Regions from separate parts of the Limnohabitans sp. 2KL-3 genome, predicted to be linked through region 2. Evidence: riboswitches for the same ligand, from Rfam matches in the RefSeq annotation. Region 2 holds a riboswitch; the other holds the start of a gene.
What was found. Region 2 has a riboswitch for S-adenosylhomocysteine ahead of ahcY (adenosylhomocysteinase). Riboswitches for the same ligand answer to the same signal wherever they lie in the genome.
Positions count from the first base shown of each region.

Region 1 (6,730 bases), on a different contig from region 2:
GTCCAACCGCTGCGCAAAGCCTTCTTGGTCATCTTGCCTGCCGCAGCGCCCACCATCGTGACCGGCATGCGCATCAGCATGGGCATTGCCTGGCTGGTGATCGTGGCCGCCGAGATGCTGGTGGGCGGCACAGGCGTGGGCTACTTTGTGTGGAACGAGTGGAACAACCTGTCGCTGGTGAATGTGATCTTTGCGGTGCTGGTGATTGGGGTGGTGGGCATGTTGTTGGACCTGGCCTTTGCCCAGGTGCAAAAGGCGGTGACCTATGTGGAGTGACACCAGCGACCGCGAGCTGATCGCGCCTTTGCCCACAGAAATTTTTGCACCCCAACCCAAGGCCAAAGCCATGAACGCTTTCCTCAAAATTGAAAAACTGGGCAAGGCCTACCAAAGTGACAAGCCGGTGTTTTCGGACGTGTCCTTCACCATCGACAAAGGCGAGTTCGTTTGCATCATCGGCCACTCGGGCTGCGGCAAGACCACCATCTTGAACGTGTTGGCAGGCCTGGACACGGCCACTGAAGGCCATGCCTTCATGGACGGCCGCGAGATCGCGGGCCCCAGCCTGGAGCGCGGCGTGGTGTTCCAAAGCCACGCCCTCATGCCTTGGCTCACCGTGCGGCAAAACATCGCGTTCGCCGTCAAGTCCAAGTGGCCTGAATGGAAAACACCTCAGGTCAATGTGCATGTGGAAAAGCATGTGGGCATGGTGGGCCTGCTGCACGCCATCGACAAAAAACCCAGCCAACTGTCGGGCGGTATGAAGCAGCGCGTGGGCATTGCCAGAGCCTTTGCCATTCAGCCCAAGATGCTGCTGCTCGACGAGCCCTTTGGCGCGCTGGACGCATTGACGCGCGGCACGATTCAAGACGAACTGATGACCATCGTGCGCCAGACGCAACAGACGGTGTTCATGATCACACACGACGTGGACGAAGCGATTTTGCTGTCGGACCGCATCGTGCTCATGAGCAACGGCAACGAGTCGGGTGGCAGTTATGTGCCCGGTGGCCTCGCCGAAGTGGTGGTCAACCCGCTGCCACGCGAACGGACCCGCGCCCAGCTGCACCACCTGCCGGGCTACTACGACATGCGCAACCACATCGTCGACTTTTTGGTGTCACGCGCCAAAGCCCATTGAATTGTTCCCCCCAAATTTTCATCAACCCCCCTCTCAAGAGGTCTTTCATGAACCGTTTAGAAGTCACCGAAAAAATCATCTCCACCAAAGTGGCCAAAGGCATCAAGTGGAGCGACGTCGCCGAAAAAGTCGGCTTGTCCAAGGAGTGGGTCACCGCCGGGTGCCTGGGCCAAATGACCTTTGACGCCAAGCAAGCCAAAATCATCGGCAAGATCTTTGGTCTGACGGCCGACGAGATCAAGTGGCTGCAAGTCGTGCCCTACAAAGGCTCACTGCCCAGCCAGGTGCCTACCGACCCGCTGATCTACCGCTGGTACGAAATCGTCAGCGTCTACGGCACCACCATCAAGGAACTGATCCACGAAGAGTTTGGCGACGGCATCATGAGCGCCATCGACTTCAGCATGGACATCGTGCGCCAGCCCGACCCCAAGGGCGACCGCGTGAACGTGGTGCTGTCGGGCAAGTTCTTGCCTTACAAGCAGTACTGATCGGGCGTGCCCGTCAAGGGCGCCAATAAAAGCCGTGGTGAACCAGTTTCACCACGGCTTTTTTGCTTCTTTCGATCTGGCAATTGAACAGGTGAGGCCAAAAAGCACACAAATTGATTAAAAATAGCTTTTCGCCATAAAAGCCACCAACTCCCCACCACGAGCCCCAGCTTGGACAAAAAACAACTCACCGAGAGCGACATGCGTGACACCACCATGCTTGTTGTGCTTCAGAACTTACTCACCCAATCGCGTGAGCGGGCGACCCTTGAATTCAAGTCCAACTGGGATCATGCGGAGGTCATTGGTGAATACATCTCTGCCCTTGCCAACGCGGCAGCCTTGGAGGGGCATGAGCGTGCCTGGCTGATTTGGGGCGTTGATGACACCACCCGTGAGGTGAAGGGCACCACATTTGATCCCTTCAGTCAGAAAGTCAGATCGGACAAAGGCAGTGGCAATCAGGCCTTGGTCATGTGGCTGCAGTATTTGACGCAACCCCGTGCCGACTTCCATTTCCACGAACTATCACACCCCAATGGTCGTGTCGTTTTGCTGGAGATTCACCCCGCCCGCAGTGCGCCTGTTGCATTCAAGAATGTCCGGTACATCCGCATCGACAGCCACAAGGTCAAGTTGGCAGAGCAGCCTGACAAAGAGGCCAGGTTGTGGGCTCAACTGGGCTTGAAAGAGGATTGGACTGGCGAGGTGGTGCCGGGGGCTACCTGGAGTGATCTGGACCCTGAGGCGGTGATCGCCGCCCGTCAGCGTTACACAGAATTTTGTATTCGTGGTGAGCCCGATGCACGCAGGTACGAGGCCATCCGCGCCGAGGTGGCTGGCTTGAGTGATGTGACCCTGCTGAACAAAGCGCGCATCACCAAGCAGGGGCGGATCACGCGGTCGGCTTTGTTGCTGTTGGGCAAAGACGAGGCTGCGCATTTTCTGTCGCCGGTGGATGCGAAGATTCACTGGATCTCGCGTGATGCCAACAGCACTTCGTCACCGTCTTACCCTTTTGGGATTCCATTTTTGCTGGCGACGGACCGGGTCTTTGGGCGTATTCGCAATGAAACTGTGGATCACCTGCCGGACGGAACACTTTTTCCCACACCCGTGCAGCAATACGATGCGTGGGTGGTCCGGGAAGCGCTTCATAACTGCGTGGCCCATCAAGACTATTTGTTGGGTGGCAAGATCAATGTCGTGGAACACGCGGACCGTTTGGTGCTGACTAATTTGGGGGAGTTCATTCCACAGAGTGTGGAATGGATGCTGGAGCATCAGTCACCGCCAGAGCATTACCGCAACCAATGGTTGATTGACGGCATGATCCGCTTGCGCATGATCGAACAAGCTGGCAGTGGCATTCGCCGCATGTTCGTGACCCAACGTGAGCGGTTTTTCCCCCTGCCGGATTACGCGTTTGACACCAGCCCCCAAGGTCATCCCCGTGTAGAGTTGACGCTGGCTGGGCGCATGATGGATGCCAAGTTTGCGCGAGCCTTGATGGCACGAACCGATTTGAGCTTGCAGCATGTGTTGTTGCTGGACAAAGTCCAAAAGGGACATGCCTTGGCGACCAGAGAAATCAAGCTGTTGCGCGAATTGGGCTTGGTCGAAGGCCGTGCGCCGAAGTTGTTTATTTCTGCCAAGGTGGCCGATGCTGCGGGTCAAAAAGCACGTTACATCCACAACCGTGGGCTTGACGACCAGCATTACCAGCAGTTGGTGGTTGGGTACTTGCGCAAATATAAACAGGCCAAACGGACTGATTTTGACGAACTGTTGACGAACAAATTGGCGGCTGTGTTGACCCCGGAGCAAAAAGCCAACAAGGTGAAAAATTTACTCCAAGCCATGAAGCGAGCCCAGATCATTGATTGTGAAGGCCCTCGATCTGCGGCGGTCTGGTTCTTGTCTAAAAGTTGAAAAATTAGATTAGCCTTTAGCTAAGAAAATTCGTTTTTCGAGACTAAGTTGTTGATTTAATTGATGTCTAGATGTCCGAATATGGATGTATTTAGACAAGGATTAAGGCTCTCGGCGCTGCCAGGTGTGTCTTGACGTCAACGATATTCAATCCCGCATCCTGACGGATTGCTCTATTCATCAAGGGCTTAAGAATCAACAAGCCTTAAAATCCCAGCTTCCCAAGGAGCGTTGCAGCCCGCCGCCGTCAAGGCGCAGCAGGTCAGGCTTGGGGCCGTTCAATGTCTGAATGATCTTGCACAACGACGCTCACCTGAATGCCTAAGGTGAGCCTGTGTCTGTTGTCGCGTCTGAAATCCTGTCTGTTCCTCCCATGAAGTTGTCCGGTCTGGAGCCTGTCTCCATCGGCACCGGTGCCCTGTTTGTCAATGTGGGTGAGCGCACCAACGTGACCGGCTCCAAGGCCTTTGCCCGCATGATTTTGAATGGCGAGTACGAGCAGGCTTTGGCCGTGGCGCGTCAGCAGGTCGAAAACGGTGCGCAGGTCATCGACGTGAACATGGACGAGGCCATGCTCGACAGCCAGGCGGCCATGGTGCGGTTTTTGAACCTGATGGCCGGTGAGCCCGACATCGCCCGCGTGCCGGTGATGGTGGATTCGAGCAAGTGGACGGTGATCGAAGCCGGTCTGCGCTGCATCCAGGGCAAGGGCATCGTCAACTCGATCAGCATGAAAGAAGGTTTGGATGAGTTCAAGCGCCAGGCCAAGCTGGTCAAGCGCTATGGCGCGGCCGCTGTGGTCATGGCGTTTGATGAAAAAGGCCAGGCCGACACCTACGAACGCAAGATCGAGATTTGCGAACGCGCTTACCGTGTGCTGGTCGATGAGGTGGGCTTCCCGCCCGAAGACATCATTTTTGACCCCAACATTTTTGCCATCGCCACCGGCATCGAAGAGCACAACAACTACGCCGTCGACTTCATCGAAGCCACGCGCTGGATCAAGCAGAACCTGCCGGGTGCCAAGGTGTCGGGCGGTGTGTCCAACGTGTCCTTCAGTTTCCGGGGCAACGACCCGGTGCGCGAAGCGATTCACACCGTGTTCCTGTACCACGCGATCAAAGCCGGCATGGACATGGGCATCGTGAACGCGGGCATGGTCGGCGTGTACGACGACCTGGAGCCCACGCTGCGCGAGCGGGTCGAAGACGTGGTGCTGAACCGCCGCCCCGATGCAGGTGAGCGTTTGGTCGAAGTGGCCGACAGCGCCAAAGGCGCAGCCAAAGATGAGACCACCAAGCTGGCCTGGCGCGGCACGACCGATGCGCCCGTGAGCGTGGCGCAGCGTTTGTCACATTCTTTGGTGCATGGGATCACCGACTTCATCAGCGACGATACAGAAGAGGCGTATCGCGAGATTCTGGCCAAGGGCGGTCGCCCCTTGCATGTCATCGAAGGCCCGTTGATGGATGGCATGAACGTGGTCGGTGACCTCTTCGGCCAGGGCAAGATGTTCTTGCCACAGGTGGTGAAAAGTGCCCGCGTGATGAAGCAGGCCGTGGCGCATTTGCTGCCCTACATCGAAGCAGAAAAACTCGCACAAGAAGCCGCAGGCGAAGACGTGAAAGCCAAGGGAAAGATCGTGATCGCCACCGTCAAAGGTGATGTGCACGACATCGGCAAAAACATCGTCACGGTGGTTTTGCAGTGCAACAACTTTGAAGTGGTCAACATGGGCGTGATGGTGCCCTGCCACGAGATCCTGGCCAAGGCCAAAGAAGAAAACGCCGACATCATTGGTCTGTCGGGCCTGATCACGCCCAGCCTCGAAGAGATGCAGTACGTGGCGGCCGAGATGGAAAAAGACCCGTATTTCCGCGAACGCCAAATGCCCTTGCTGATTGGCGGCGCCACTTGCAGCCGTGTGCACACCGCCGTGAAAATCGCGCCCAACTACTCAGGCCCTGTGGTCTATGTGCCCGATGCGTCGCGCAGCGTGGGTGTGGCGCAGGGTTTGCTGTCCGAGCAAGCGGCCAAGTTCATCGCCGACCTGAACACCGATTACGCCAAGGTGCGCGAGCAGCACGCCAACAAAAAACAAACACCGATGTGGACGCTGGCCCAAGCCCGCGCCAACAAGACGCCCATCGACTGGTCCCAAGGCGTGCCCGCCGCGCCCAAGTTCATTGGTCGCCGTGTGTTCAAAAACTACGACCTGGCCGAGATCGCGCAGTACATCGACTGGGGCCCCTTCTTTCAGACCTGGGACTTGGCCGGACCTTTCCCCGCCATCCTGGATGACGAAGTCGTGGGCGAGCAGGCGCGCAAGGTGTATGCAGATGGCCAAGCCATGTTGCAAAAAATCATCGACGGCCGCTGGGTCACGGCCAACGCCGTGCTGGGCCTGTACCCCGCCAATACGGTGAACGATGACGACATAGCGCTTTACACCGATGCATCGCGCAGCCAAGTCGCCATGACCTGGCGCGGCCTGCGTCAACAAACAGAAAAGCAACGAATTGAAGGCGTCATGCGCCCCAGCCGCTGCCTGGCCGACTTCGTCGCGCCGCAAGGCACAGCGCCAGACCATGTGGGCGTGTTCGCAGTCACCGCAGGCATTGGTGCCGACAAACGCGCAGCAGCCTTTGAAGCCGCACACGACGACTACAGCGCCATCATGCTCAAGTCCCTGGCCGACCGCCTGGCCGAAGCTCTGGCCGAGTGCCTGCACAAAAAAGTGCGCACCGACCTGTGGGGTTACGCGACAACCGAGTCGCTGAGCAACGAAGACCTGATCGCTGAAAAATACCAGGGCATCCGCCCCGCACCCGGCTACCCCGCCTGCCCTGATCACAGCGCCAAACAAGCCATGTTCGACGTGCTGCAATGTCAGGACATCGGCATGGGCCTGACCGAAAGCCTGGCCATGACGCCTGCGGCCAGCGTGAGCGGTTTCTACATCGCGCACCCCGAGGCGCAGTACTTCAGCGTGGGCAAAGTGGGTGACGACCAGGTGCAGGACTTGGCCCAGCGCAGCGGCGTGGAGGTCAAAGCCCTGCAGCGTTTGCTGGCACCGAATCTGTAAAACCGCAGCGCCAAGCGGCAGAAGCCTCCGCAGGCTGTTGCCAAAATGTGTGACCTTGTACTGTGGGGTGATGCCGTTTCA
Region 1 covers NZ_CXON01000010.1:96,130-102,859, forward strand. Annotated here, with positions in the region: gene ntrB (nitrate ABC transporter permease) at 1-276, shown strand, start outside; gene AMM41_RS13465 (ABC transporter ATP-binding protein) at 266-1,141, shown strand; gene cynS (cyanase) at 1,189-1,632, shown strand; gene AMM41_RS13475 (RNA-binding domain-containing protein) at 1,834-3,564, shown strand; S-adenosyl-L-homocysteine riboswitch at 3,782-3,882, shown strand; gene metH (methionine synthase) at 3,938-6,649, shown strand.
Region 1: it holds a riboswitch for S-adenosylhomocysteine, as region 2 does, so the genes downstream of both, metH (methionine synthase) here and ahcY (adenosylhomocysteinase) in region 2, are expected to answer to the same signal.

Region 2 (6,730 bases):
TACAAACAGGCAGTCAGCCGGTGACCCTGATGCATGGCTTCACATTTACCCTGTAGGAGCGACGCCCTCGTCGCGATCAAGCCTCGCAGACCACACCCCATCGCCCCGGGGGCGGGGCTCCTACACAGAGGCCGTCAGCCAGTGACCTGAGGGTGGCGCTTTTACAAATTGCAGCGGCGCACGATCTCGGCGGTGGAGGCGCTTTGGTTCATGGTGTAGAAGTGAATGGCGGGCACGCCGCCGTTGATGAGTTGCTCGCACAGGTCACTCACCACATCCAGGCCAAAGGCCTTGATGGACTCCACATCATCGCCATAGCCTTGCAAACGCAAGCGGATCCAACGCGGGATCTCGGCACCACAAGCGTCGGAAAAACGCAGCAGCTGCGAGGAACTGGTGATGGGCATGATGCCGGGCACCACGGGCACGTCCACGCCGAGTTTGTAGGCATCGTCTACAAAGCGGAAGTAGGCATCGCTGTTGTAAAAATATTGGGTGATGGCCGAGTTAGCACCGGCCTTGACCTTGGTGGCAAATGCTTGCAAGTCGGACTCGGGCGACTTGGCTTGGGGGTGGATTTCGGGGTAAGCCGCCACTTCGATGTGGAAATCGTCACCCGTCTCGGCCCGGATAAAGGCCACCAGATCGCTGGCGTAGTGGAACTCGCCACCTGCGCCATAGCCGCTGGGCAAGTCGCCGCGCAAAGCCACCAAGCGCTTGACCCCCATGGCCTTGAGCGTGGCCAGCTCTTCGCGCACCGAAGCCTTGGTCGCGCCAATGCACGAAAAGTGCGAAGCGGCTGCGACACCCTCGCTCAGGATGGCGCTCACGGTGGAAAAGGTGCCCTCTTGCGTCGACCCGCCTGCGCCGTAAGTGACCGAGCAAAACTCAGGCTTCAGGGCGTACAACTTTTCGCGCACGCCGCGCAGATTTTCTGCACCTTCGGGCGTTTTGGGTGGAAAAAATTCCAAGCTGATGGGCAGTTTCAAACCAGACATCACAACACCTTCAAAAATTCAATAGTCGTTGGCCTTGGCATAGGCCTTGGCGGCCAGATCGGCCTCGTGCGCCACACGGGTGGCCTCGCGAGCGGGCAAAACGACCGCCGGGTCGGGCCAGCAGGCCTGCACAAAAAATTCATGGTTGCCGTCACCCCCCGCAATCGGGCTGTCCAGCCAGGCGGTGACCTTCATGCCCAGCTCGGTCAAAGCCGTGCGCACGCGGTTTTCGATGAAGGGAAAATGCGTGTCGCCTTTCACGATGCCGCCCTTGCCCACCTGACCGGGTTGCAATTCAAACTGGGGTTTGACCAGCATCAGCAATTGGCCTGTGGGTTTGAGCAAATGCACCACGCCCGGCAGCACCAGCGTGAGCGAGATGAACGACACATCGCCCACCATCAGGTCAAAGCCTTCCAGCGCATCGGGAATGCGTTCGTCACCGGGCTCCAGCTCGCGGGCATTCACGCCTTCGATGCAAATCACCCGTTCATCCTGGCTGATGCGCGGGTGCACCTGGGCATGGCCCACGTCAATGCCCACCACCTCGGCCGCGCCGTGCTGCAGCAAACAGTCGGTGAAACCGCCTGTGCTTTGGCCCACGTCCAGACAGCGCAAGCCGTCCACCTGCACACCCGTGGCCTTCAATGCGCCTTCGAGCTTGAGACCGCCACGCGAGACATAACGCGACTCGGCGTCGTCCAGCAACTCCAGGGCTGCGCTCTCGGGCACCTCGTCGCGGTTTTTGACGACGGTGCGCCACTGGCCGTCGGGCTGCTGCCACTTCACGCCCCCAGCAATGAGTCGCTGGGCTTGTGAGCGGGAGGCGGCCAAGCCACGTTCGACGAGAAGTTGGTCAATGCGCATGCGGTTGGATTCAGTCAAACAATGGTGGGAGGGATGTACGCGCGATGGTGCAGGATCAAGCATGTCGGGGCTAAAGCCACCGACCTACGGAGCGGCATCTGTAGGTCGGCGGGTTCAGCCCCGACGTGACGTCGCAAAAACACCACGAAGGCTGAACCCCTCAACCCACTCAGCGCATCAATAGCGGTAAGTGTCGGCCTTGTAAGGACCATTCTTGGACACGCCGATGTAAGACGCTTGCTCGTCGCTCAGCTCGGTCAGCATCGCGCCGACTTTCTTCAGGTGCAAACGGGCCACTTTCTCGTCCAAATGCTTGGGCAACACATAGACCTTGCCGGACTCGTATTGGTCTTGCTTGGTGAACAGCTCGATCTGGGCAATGGTCTGGTTGGCAAACGAAGACGACATCACAAAGCTGGGGTGGCCGGTGGCGCAACCCAGGTTCACCAGGCGGCCTTTGGCCAACAAGGTGATCTTCTTGCCATCGGGGAAGATGACGTGGTCGACTTGGGGCTTGATCTCGTCCCACTGGCACTTGTCCAGCGAAGCGACGTCGATTTCGTTGTCAAAGTGACCGATGTTGCAGACGATGGCTTCGTCTTTCATGGCGGCCATGTGCTCGTAGCGGATCACGTTCTTGTTGCCGGTGGCTGACACGAAGATGTCGCACTTGTCGGCGGCGTATTCCATGGTCACAACCTTGAAGCCTTCCATCGCGGCTTGCAGGGCGTTGATCGGGTCGATTTCGGTCACCCAGACTTGGGCGCTCAAGGCACGCAGGGCTTGGGCCGAACCCTTGCCCACGTCACCGTAACCGGCCACCACAGCCACTTTGCCGGCGATCATCACGTCGGTGGCGCGTTTGATGGAGTCGACCAAGGATTCACGGCAGCCGTACAGGTTGTCGAACTTGCTCTTGGTCACCGAGTCGTTCACGTTGATGGCGCGGAACATCAGGCTGCCTTTGGCGGCCATTTCGTTCAGGCGCAGCACGCCGGTGGTGGTCTCTTCGGTCACGCCAATGATGTGCGCACCCTTGCGGCTGTACCAGGTGGGGTCCACAGCCAGCTTGGCCTTGATGGCGTTGAACAGGCAGGTCTCTTCTTCGCTGGTGGGGTTGGCGATCAAGGACGCGTCGGTTTCGGCGCGCTTGCCCAGGTGCATGAGCAGCGTGGCGTCGCCGCCGTCGTCCAAGATCATGTTGGGGCCTTCGCCGGGCGTGCCTGCGGGGCCAAAGTCAAAAATGCGGTGGGTGTAATCCCAATAGTCGGCCAGGGTCTCGCCCTTGATGGCAAAAACGGGCGTGCCCTTGGCGGCAATCGCCGCAGCGGCGTGGTCTTGGGTCGAGAAGATGTTGCAAGAAGCCCAACGCACGTCAGCGCCCAGGGCTTGCAGGGTCTCGATCAGCACGGCCGTCTGGATGGTCATGTGCAGCGAGCCGGTGATGCGAGCGCCCTTCAAGGGCTGCGCTGCGTTGAACTCTTCGCGGATGGCCATCAGGCCGGGCATTTCGGTCTCGGCGATTTTGATTTCTTTGCGGCCCCAATCGGCCAGGCCGATGTCGGCAATCACGCAATCAGCGTTAACGGTGGAAGGCATACGTGCATTCATGAGAAAAGCTCCAAAGCAATGTGAAAAAGCCACACGCATGGATGAAAGCACTGAATGGAAGGTACAGGCTCACCGCACGTCGTGTGGATGAGCGTCGTTGCTGTTTGAAGGTTCCGAGCCTCACGCCTGCTGCCAGCTTTGGGGCTGGTGGGCGCTGCAACGCTCCTCGGAAGTTGCTGATTATAGCGAGCCGCTCACAGGGCTGCCGTGAACACGGTCCTGCAACGCAACACGCAGACTCTCGCTGAGGGCTGGCAGCTCTTGCACAATGGTTTGGTAAAGGATTTCGTGGGCGACCTGTTCATAACCGTGTGCCAGGATGTTGCGCAAACCAATCATTTGTCGCCAAGGAATTTGAGGAAATTGAACATTTGAATCCCCTATCCTGGCCGCAGCCTCACCCAAATTAATGAACAATTTCTCAACAGCGAGGCACAAAACTCTTTGACTTTGGAACTCTGTGGGACTCAAGCCCACAACCAAGGATTGCAGCTCCTCAGAAAAACCAAGCATGTCGGCCAAGTGCGCAGGTGCGCGGTCAGTGCTCATTGGTAAAGTAAACGCAATTGGGGCTCAATGGCCTTGCGTCTGAAGGGGTTGTTCAACACCGAGGGAAAAGCCAAATCCACGCTCTTTCCATCAAAGACCATGGACAGCTCATGTTGCATGTCCACCAGCGCAAAGCCTGTGGGGTATTGGTTGGGAATGAATTCGACCAACAAGTCGACATCGCTATCAGACCTTTCTTGCCCTTGCGCAGCCGATCCAAACATTTGCATGCGGCGAACCTTATAACGCCGACAAATATCGGCAATGAGGGCTTGCTGTTGAGGCGCGATGTTCATAAGCGATCATTATGAAACAGTTCAAACAGTGGCGAAAGTGGATGCCAACTGTGGGAGCCCCCCGGGCAATGGTTCGTGGCCTGCCAGGCTTTTCGCGACGAGGGCGTCGCTCCTACAAGGGGATTCACCTCACTCACAGCGCCCAGAAGGCACCCCCCTTGGCCCGTTAAAATCTCCCCCATCGCGGCCACCCTTGGCCGCCCGCTCAGCACCCCTGCGGTGCCACCCCGATCAGGACCCCCTTGTGACCTACGCCCACGAAACCCGGCGCCGCCGGACGTTTGCCATCATTTCCCACCCCGATGCCGGTAAAACCACGCTGACTGAAAAGCTCTTGCTGTTTTCGGGCGCGATCCAGATCGCCGGCTCGGTCAAGGCCCGCAAGGCCTCACGCCACGCCACGTCCGACTGGATGGAAATCGAAAAGCAGCGTGGCATCTCGGTGGCTTCGTCCGTGATGCAGATGCTCTACCGCGAGCACGTCATCAACCTGCTCGACACCCCCGGCCACAAAGATTTCAGCGAGGACACTTACCGCGTGCTCACGGCGGTGGACTCGGCGCTCATGGTCATTGACGCGGCCAACGGTGTGGAAGCGCAGACCCGCCGCCTGATCGAGGTCTGCCGTCAGCGCGACACGCCCATCATCACCTTCGTCAACAAAATGGACCGCGAAGTGCGCGACCCGCTCGACATCCTGGACGAAGTCGAGCGCGAGCTGGGCATGCCCTGCGTGCCCATGACCTGGCCCGTGGGCCAGGGCAAGAGCTTCGGCGGCATCATCAACCTGCGCACGCAGGCCATGACGGTGTTTGACTCGGGCAGCGAACGCCTGCCGCAAGACTTCGAAACCATCCCCCTGACCGAGCAAGCCCAATTGGCCGAGCGCTTTGGCCTGGAATGGCAAACCGCCATGGACAGCATGGAGCTGGCCACTGGCGCATCGCCCGCGTTTGACGAAGCGGCGTTCTTGGCGGGCAAACAAACGCCCGTGTTCTTTGGCTCCGGCGTGAACAACTTCGGTGTGATGGAAGTGCTGGACGCGCTGGTCGACCTGGCCCCCGCGCCCAAGCCCCGCACCAGCAATCTGCTGGTCAACAAACAGCCCGTGGTCAAAGAAATCCAGCCCGAAGACAGCGCGTTCTCGGGCGTGGTGTTCAAGGTGCAAGCCAATATGGACGCCAACCACCGCGACCGCATCGCCTTTGTGCGCATGGCGTCGGGCAAATACACACCCGGCATGAAGCTCAAGGTGCAGCGCACCGGCAAAGAGCTGCGGCCCACCAGCGTGGTGACCTTCATGAGCCAACGTCGCGAAGCTGTGGAAGAGGCCTTTGCAGGCGACATCATTGGCTTTACCACCCATGGCGGCGTGCAGCTGGGCGACACCATCACCGACGGCGCGAATTTGCAGTTCACCGGCCTGCCCTTCTTTGCGCCCGAACTCTTCATGACCGTGATCCTGAAGAACCCGCTGCGCACCAAACAACTGCAAACCGGCTTGGACCAGTTGGGCGAAGAAGGCGCGATCCAGGTCTTCAAACCCGAAATCGGTGGCCCCATGCTGCTGGGCGCGGTCGGTCAGCTGCAGTTTGAAGTGGTGCAACACCGCCTGAAAGCCGAATACGACTGCGATGTGCGATTGGAGGGCTGCCAGTACACCGGTGCTCGCTGGATCACGGCCGACACCCCGGCCGAGCTGCGCGAATTCACCAACGCCTACCCGCAACGCATGTCGCTGGACGCGGCAGGTACGCTGGCGTATTTGTGCACCAGCCCTTACGACGTGCGCCTGGCGCAAGAGCGCTTTCCCAAAATCCACTTCCACCCGCTGCGCGAGCATGCCGGGCTGTCCTTGGGCAGCGCAGGCTGAATGGGTTTGACCTTGGGCGTCTCCCTTGTGGGAGCGACGCCCCCGCCGCGATAAGCCTTGTGGACCACCAAGAATCGCCCGGAGGGCGGGGCTCCTACAAAAGGTTTTCATGAAACCACTTTCTGACTGGCATACGCCGCAAGGCCTCATTGGCGTCTTCACCGACATCGATGACACACTGACCACCGATGGCGCGATCACCCCCGATGCCTTGCAGGCCCTGGCCGCTCTGAAAGCCGCTGGCCTGCATGTGGTGCCGATCACCGGGCGGCCTGTGGGCTGGAGCGAGCCCTTTGCGGCCACTTGGCCGGTGGACGCCATCGTGGCCGAAAACGGAGCGGTGGGGCTGCAACACTCGGCCAGCTTGGGTTTACGCAAGCTCTACCAGCAAGACGCGGCCACACGCAGTGCCAATTTCAGCCGCATGCAAACGGTCCTGACTCACATTGAAAACAACGTGCCGGGTGCGCGACGTTCACAAGACAGCGTCGGGCGCGAGACCGACATCGCCATTGACCACAGTGAATTCACGCACT
Region 2 covers NZ_CXON01000033.1:7,923-14,652, reverse strand. Annotated here, with positions in the region: gene metF (methylenetetrahydrofolate reductase [NAD(P)H]) at 162-998, opposite strand; gene AMM41_RS20820 (TlyA family RNA methyltransferase) at 1,017-1,865, opposite strand; gene ahcY (adenosylhomocysteinase) at 2,043-3,476, opposite strand; S-adenosyl-L-homocysteine riboswitch at 3,559-3,650, opposite strand; gene AMM41_RS20810 (HepT-like ribonuclease domain-containing protein) at 3,657-3,989, opposite strand; gene AMM41_RS20805 (nucleotidyltransferase family protein) at 4,022-4,321, opposite strand; gene AMM41_RS20800 (peptide chain release factor 3) at 4,566-6,194, shown strand; gene AMM41_RS20795 (HAD-IIB family hydrolase) at 6,304-6,730, shown strand, end outside.